3 regions of the Lacicoccus kunmingensis DSM 17847 genome follow, and region 1 is predicted to be linked to each of the others. Evidence: predicted binding sites of a transcription regulator. Region 1 holds the regulator's gene; each other region holds the start of a gene.

What was found. The regulator LexA, encoded in region 1, represses DNA repair genes until DNA is damaged. The targets are predictions, from matches to a motif close to CGAACATATGTTCG.
Region 2: parE (DNA topoisomerase IV subunit B) is a predicted target of LexA. The motif match lies at 1,399-1,412, and genes of this name have one in related genera.
Region 3: BO48_RS07235 (YolD-like family protein) is a predicted target of LexA. The motif match lies at 1,249-1,262, and genes of this name have one in related genera.

The regions. Positions count from the first base shown of each region.
Region 1 covers NZ_JCANUC010000001.1:184,682-186,961, reverse strand. Annotated here, with positions in the region: gene BO48_RS00915 (DUF896 domain-containing protein) at 1-173, opposite strand, end outside; gene BO48_RS00910 (hypothetical protein) at 242-487, opposite strand; gene lexA (transcriptional repressor LexA) at 629-1,243, shown strand; gene BO48_RS00900 (helix-turn-helix transcriptional regulator) at 1,481-1,690, shown strand; gene BO48_RS00895 (hypothetical protein) at 1,687-2,109, shown strand; gene BO48_RS00890 (transposase family protein) at 2,167-2,280, shown strand, end outside.
Region 2 covers NZ_JCANUC010000005.1:113,367-115,646, forward strand. Annotated here, with positions in the region: gene acnA (aconitate hydratase AcnA) at 1-560, shown strand, start outside; gene plsY (glycerol-3-phosphate 1-O-acyltransferase PlsY) at 626-1,210, opposite strand; gene parE (DNA topoisomerase IV subunit B) at 1,428-2,280, shown strand, end outside.
Region 3 covers NZ_JCANUC010000005.1:89,497-91,776, reverse strand. Annotated here, with positions in the region: gene BO48_RS07250 (DNA mismatch repair protein MutT) at 1-43, opposite strand, end outside; tRNA gene BO48_RS07245 (tRNA-Arg) at 242-315, shown strand; gene BO48_RS07240 (hypothetical protein) at 591-764, opposite strand; gene BO48_RS07235 (YolD-like family protein) at 809-1,222, opposite strand; gene BO48_RS07230 (DUF6731 family protein) at 1,915-2,280, opposite strand, start outside.

The DNA of each region.
Region 1 (2,280 bases):
TCGGGGTCGATGACTTTAGTCTGTTCGACCTGAGCTTTGAATGACTTGCGGAAAGTTTTCAAATACTCTTGTCTTAATTCATGCTGTTCTTTTGCTTCTGACTTCGTCAGAGTACCTTCTTTCTTCTTTTTCGCAAGTTCATTGATGCGATCGAGTTTCTTCTTTTCAAGCATAAAATTCAATCCTTTCTTATATAATTTAACACAAAAAAAAGTATGAGTACATTCTCATACTTAAATAATTATTTTCCCATTGTGACGGACTTCATTCCACTGTCGGATTCCTGTTCTGAAAGCATCTTTTCCTCTATGATTTCATCAATTGCGTTCGTATCCTGTTCGATTGCCATTGTTTCATTGTGTACTTCCTGTGTGTATATATTATCAGAATGTGCGTTCTTTCCATTATTGTTAGAATAGATATAAATTGTGCCGATCATCACTACTGCTATGAATAATAAAGAAAAACCTTTGATTTCTTTAAGCATTAGTCATCCTCCTCGAACATTTGTTTGTATTCATATAGTAACAGAACACTTGTTCTTAGTCAATACTTTTACGAACAAACGTTTGTAAGACACTAAAATTTGTGATATCATTATATTTAATAAAGGGCTGGAGGTCTTACTATGAAAGAAATCAGTGACAGACAGAAACAGATTTATCAATATATAAAGAGAACAGTTCAGGAAAAAGGTTACCCGCCGAGTGTCAGAGAAATCGGTAATGCAGTGGGTTTGCAATCCAGCTCCACCGTTCATGGACACCTGGCAAAATTACAGGATAAAGGATATATAAAGAGAGATCCGACAAAGCCGAGAGCAATTGAAATTGTCCAGGCGGAAAATCAGGCATATACTCCAGTAATTCAAGTGCCTGTTCTAGGTAAGGTCACAGCTGGTCTGCCTATTACAGCAGTTGAAAATGTTGATGAATATTTCCCTTTACCGGAACATTTCACTGCGAATCACAATAGTGAAATATTCCTGCTCAATGTAGCCGGAGACAGTATGATTGATGCGGGTATTTTTGATGGAGACCGCGTCATTGTCCGCAAACAGAATATCGCCCATAATGGTGATATTATTGTCGCTATGACCGATGAGGATGAAGCAACTGTTAAACGCTTCTATAAAGAAAAAGGATATTATCGTCTGCAGCCTGAAAACCCTGCACTCGAACCGATCTACCTTGACAGCGTGACTGTCCTTGGAAAAGTTGTGGGTCTGTTCAGGGAATTTTAAAACAAAATAATCATCTGAAACAAAAATAGATTCGTCCGGATTAACCGGACGAATCTATTTTGGGTATTCGGATTATCGTGTGGAATACCAGTTAAAAAGTATAATAGCTACGATATCATAAATCGGATTATCGTGTAGAAATAATACCGACCGACTGTAAAGACTTCTTTACATTAGGTCGGTTTTTTGTTATTGTATGTGTAAAGATATCTTTACTTTGATTTGGAGGGGTGATTAATGAGGGTAATTAACCATATTCGAGAAATCCGCCAAAAAAAGGGGATAACTCAAGTTAAAATGGCTGAGGATCTACAAGTTACACGTCAAACTATAAATGCAATTGAAAAAAATAAGTATAATCCCAGTCTTGAGTTGGCATTAAAATTAATAGCATATTTTGATATGCCAATAAATGAAATATTTATTTTAGAGGAGGATGACAAATGAGTGTAAAGGACAGAAAAAAATGGGGAAAGATTTTAGAAAAGTGGACTCCATACTTTATTATTACTTGTACTTTTATTGGTGCTGTTCTGGGTTCATTTCTTGCTTATATTTTTCAAGGTGAATTTCCGTATGAAGTGCTTACAGGTGGTTTGGTAGCAACTATCATTTTGACAGTAATTCAGGTGATTAAACAGAAACGCAAAAGAGATAATTTGCCCGAAGCAGATGAACGAGTCATCCACAATGTTTTCCGTTTTTTTGCATATACATCTCATATTTCCTTAGCTATTTTATTTGTGGCTTTAGCAGTTTTCACACTTTTAGGAAATGAGTCGATTTCAATTCTTTATCTATGGCTCTTTTTCTTTGCTTATATTTGGATTGTAGGGATAGGTGCTCTTATCATTAAAAGAAGGTAATAGGATTTTAAAACAGGTTTTAACAAAGAACCGATATTTAGCAAAGGATAGTATAAAATGTTAACCAATATGATTAATCTATCAAACTTTAAGATTCTGGATATGAAAGAAAGTGAGTATGATTATAGATTCTTAGTTGAGTCCACTACTATATCTCCTTCACACTGTCCA
Region 2 (2,280 bases), on a different contig from region 1:
GTTCCCGTCGTGGTAACCATGAAGTGATGGTCCGCGGTACATTTGCGAACATCCGTATCCGTAACCAGATTGCACCGGGTACAGAAGGTGGTTTCACGACTCACTGGCCGACTGGTGAAGTGATGAGCATCTATGACGCTGCAATGAAGTATCAGGAAGAGAATACAGGTCTTGTTGTCGTTGCAGGCGATGATTACGGAATGGGCTCCAGCCGTGACTGGGCAGCCAAAGGTACAAACCTTCTGGGCGTCAAAGCTGTTATCGCAGCAAGTTACGAAAGAATCCACCGTTCCAACCTTGTAATGATGGGTGTTCTTCCTCTGCAGTTTGTAGATGGAAAGAATGCTGAAGACTACGGTCTTGACGGCAGTGAAACATTCGATATCAAAGTGGGCGAGACAGTTAAACCTGGAGATATTCTGGATGTTACAGTGACTGATACAGAGGGTAATGCTCAAGTCATTCAGGTCAAAGCACGTTTCGACTCTGAAGTGGAAGTGGATTATTACCGTCATGGTGGTATCTTACCACTTGTTCTCAGAAAAAAATTAAGTGAGTAATTCAATCATTTAAAAACCCGGTGAAATCATATGATTTCACCGGGTTATATTGTTTTTAACAGGATTTACATAAAAGTTATTTTGGATTCTGTTCCATCCTTAATCCGTTTCATATTCGATATATGTCGGATGATGACGACAAAACCGAGTACGATTGCAAAAGCCATGAACAATGGATCTTGTAAAAACAGGGAAAGAACGATTAATGTCACTGCAGCTACAATACTCGATAAAGATACAAATTTGCTCAATTTCAATGTAATTAAAAATGCAGATACTAAAATTATAAAGACGATTGGATTGTAGGCAAGTACTGCACCTCCACCTGTAGCAACGGCTTTACCACCTCTGAACTTCAAGAAGATGGGGTAGACATGGCCGAGTGCACTGACGAGTCCCGGAATAAATATATGTATATCCATAGCCAACAGAATGGTGATATAGACAGGAAGCGCACCTTTGAATATATCCAGGAGCAATACGACAATCCCAGCTTTTTTGCCTAAAATTCTGAAGGTGTTTGTAGTTCCGATATTACCACTGCCGTGTTCTCTAAGGTCTACTTTATAAAATATTTTACCTATGAGTAAGCTAAATGGAATGGAGCCAATCAAATAACTGAATATGAGCAGGAGTATTACATTTTCCATTTTAGACTCTCCTTTATTATCAGGTACTAATAGTTTACCATATAAATAAAATATTATAAATTGATAAAAATTGGATAGTTGACTATAATAATGTTATGTAAACTATTAACTGGTTATATTATTAAATTTTTAGCAGAGACTTGCAAAGATTGTGTTTTTATATAAAAATAGTAAGGTAGATTAAAATTCGAACGTATGTTTGTAGGAGGTTTACTCTTTGTCAAAAACGAACAATTATAGTGATGATTCAATTCAAATATTGGAAGGCCTGGACGCAGTTCGTAAACGACCGGGGATGTATATCGGCTCAACCGATGTAAGAGGTCTGCATCATCTGGTTTATGAAATTGCCGATAATGCCGTGGATGAAATATTGAACGGTTATGGAAACGAGATCAATATCAGACTGAATGAAGATGCCAGTATTTCAATTTCAGATAACGGACGGGGTATGCCGACAGGTATGCACCCATCCAAAAAAACAACACCTGAAGTCATATTCACAGTACTGCACGCAGGCGGTAAATTCGGTTCCGGCAGCTATAAAACTTCAGGAGGGCTCCATGGTGTCGGAGCTTCTGTCGTCAACGCACTGAGTGAGTGGATGAAGATCGAAATCCACCGTGACGGAAAAGTCCATGAAATTTCATTTAAAGACGGCGGTAAAGTGGATAAGAAGCTGTCAGTGACTGGCAAGACTAAAAAGACGGGCACAACCGTCACTTTTAAACCGGATAACAGAATCTTCAAGCTCGGCACGTCGTTCAATTATGAAATGATTGTTGAACGAATGAGGGAATCAGCCTTTCTTCTGAGCGGCTTGAAAGTGTCAATAGTCGATGCGCGCGGCGATGAAGAAAAGGTGGAAGAATTTCAATATGAAGATGGCTTGAAGTCTTTTATCGAATTTTTAAATGAAGGCAAGGATTCCATCGGTAATATCGTCCAGTTTAAAGGGGACTATCAGGATATCGAAGCCGATGTGAGTTTCCAATATAATGACCAGTATACGGAGACGATCATCTCTTTTGTAAACAATGTCAGAACAAAAGACGGCGGGACTCACGAAG
Region 3 (2,280 bases), on a different contig from region 1:
GTTTTCTTGGTACTACTAAAATCTGTTCATCAAATTTACTCATGATCTTTCTCCTAATTTTTATTTCGCTCACATATCATTCTATAAAACGTTTATTTACTTGTAAATCAAATAAGACAATAACTTTTTTATAACAATTTGTAAACTTCTTTAATTTAATGTAATTTCACATCATTAATTTTAAAATAATAATTGACTTATACCCTGTTCATTGATTATAATTGAATTTGTTCTTAATTAAGTCTCGATAGCTCAGCTGGATAGAGCAATGCCCTTCTAAGGCATCGGTCGGGGGTTCGAATCCCTCTCGGGACGCTACTATACAATATTAATAAACTTTAAACCCCGATAAACGTTGATTTATCGGGGTTTTTAATGTCTTTGACTAAAAATTATAGGTTTTAAAGATGTTTTATGTTGTCAATATTGTCGTCAATATAGCTATACCCTCAAGGGGTATCAAATATATTGTTAAAATTCTAGTTCCTTCATATCTATATAGGATAGGATTTAAGATATTAAAAAACCCCTCTGCTCACTCCACTAAGCAGGGCTTAATCATTATATAGAAGATTAATGCCATATATTGATTATATCACACCTAAACCATCCGCCAAGCGTTTAAAATCCTCGTCAGTGAAGTCTAAAACCACCACTTCATGATCTGCTTTCTTATTCTCATACATATCTTTAGCTGCTTTCGTAGAATGAAAGAGTTTGATTGCATCCCCTATCGTACATACCAGTGTCGTATCTTTATCCATATTAAAATCATCCCCTTGTTAAGATAATTTATTATAGCACGTGATCAATCGATTGAGTATATATCTTCATCGCTGATTCTTACTATTTCATAAATGTGGGTAAAGTTAATAGTCAATAAATTCGTACCTTTACTCACAGTGATTGTTTGTCCCCAATTCTCAATGTATTCTAACTTACATTCAAGTTGTACCTCGTAACCTGAATCCCAATAGCGTAAAACTAATATCTTACCGATACTGTTTCGTAACGTAACTTCGAGTTCCTGCAGCTCATCCTGTCCAAGCGATGGTTCTGACACATGTGCCTGTCGTTCTATCATGCGATCCACTGCCTCATATTGTTCCGGCATGGTTGCAAACGGCGCCCATTTGACCATGCCACGGCCCTGTGGGATGTTAGAATTTAACGCTGACTGCGGCACTTCTCGGTAATCTAATCCTTTATAAGTGCAATGCATTATAATCACCTCTTAAGGTTATTATACGAACGTATGTTCTGTTTGTTAATATAAAAATAAGTCCCCAATCTGTTACGGGGACTTAAATATCATTTTAAGAAGAGTGCAGCGATTTCCTACTATTCTTTTAGCCTCAATGATTTCGACGTTTTATCTGTGGATTTTTTTTAGTTTGCATTGGTCTATTTCGTTTTTCAAAAATTATATTACTTATTGTATATAAATAAGTAGCAAACATACAATAAAAATAAAATGAAAAGGATAATATAAAGTAAACAAGATTACTATTGGAAATCGTTGATGTATTTGACTGTATCTCAACTGATTCAAATACAAATATGACTAAAATCAATACTATAATAATGAATCCGGATGCAACAATTCCATAATTCATATATATAAATTGTTTTCTTATCTTCTTGGAATTCATGATTTTATCGATGATAAGGTTATCCTTTAAACTAAAAATCAATGTGAAAATAGCTCCAAAAAACCCAACACTAATACTAATAGAGTTGATTAACACATTCAATAAATCTAATAATTTATTCTCTATAATGTTTGGTTCTTTATAATATAGTAATATTAATATTCCTATTGTAAAAATTACGATTAAAAAATAAACAATCCCTGTGAAGTATTTTTTTAACCATGTAAAATGCCTTTTCAACATTTCTTATCACCACTCTATCCTAAACAAGTAAGGAAATAGCTTCATCATCATTTCTATATAAGTTCTCCATATCTGAATAAATACGATATGCGTTTAATTCTACTCCTTCTTGATAGGAATATTTTAAAGTCCTTTTTAAGGAGTGTTTCAATAGGTCTATTTCTTCTATTGGGGTATCCTCTGTCTCCTTTGTTTTGACTGAAAGTTTCTCTACTTTATCATGGTCTACCCAGTTTTCTAAAATTCTTTTACTTATACTGTAATCTAGTTCAGAGTCTTTCGCCCTATTTGTAGAAATAACAATTTCAACACTTTCAACCCCTTCATAATTATTTCCTGAAACCCCTAATAATAAATCATCAGTGTCTTCACCAGTGACTTTTAG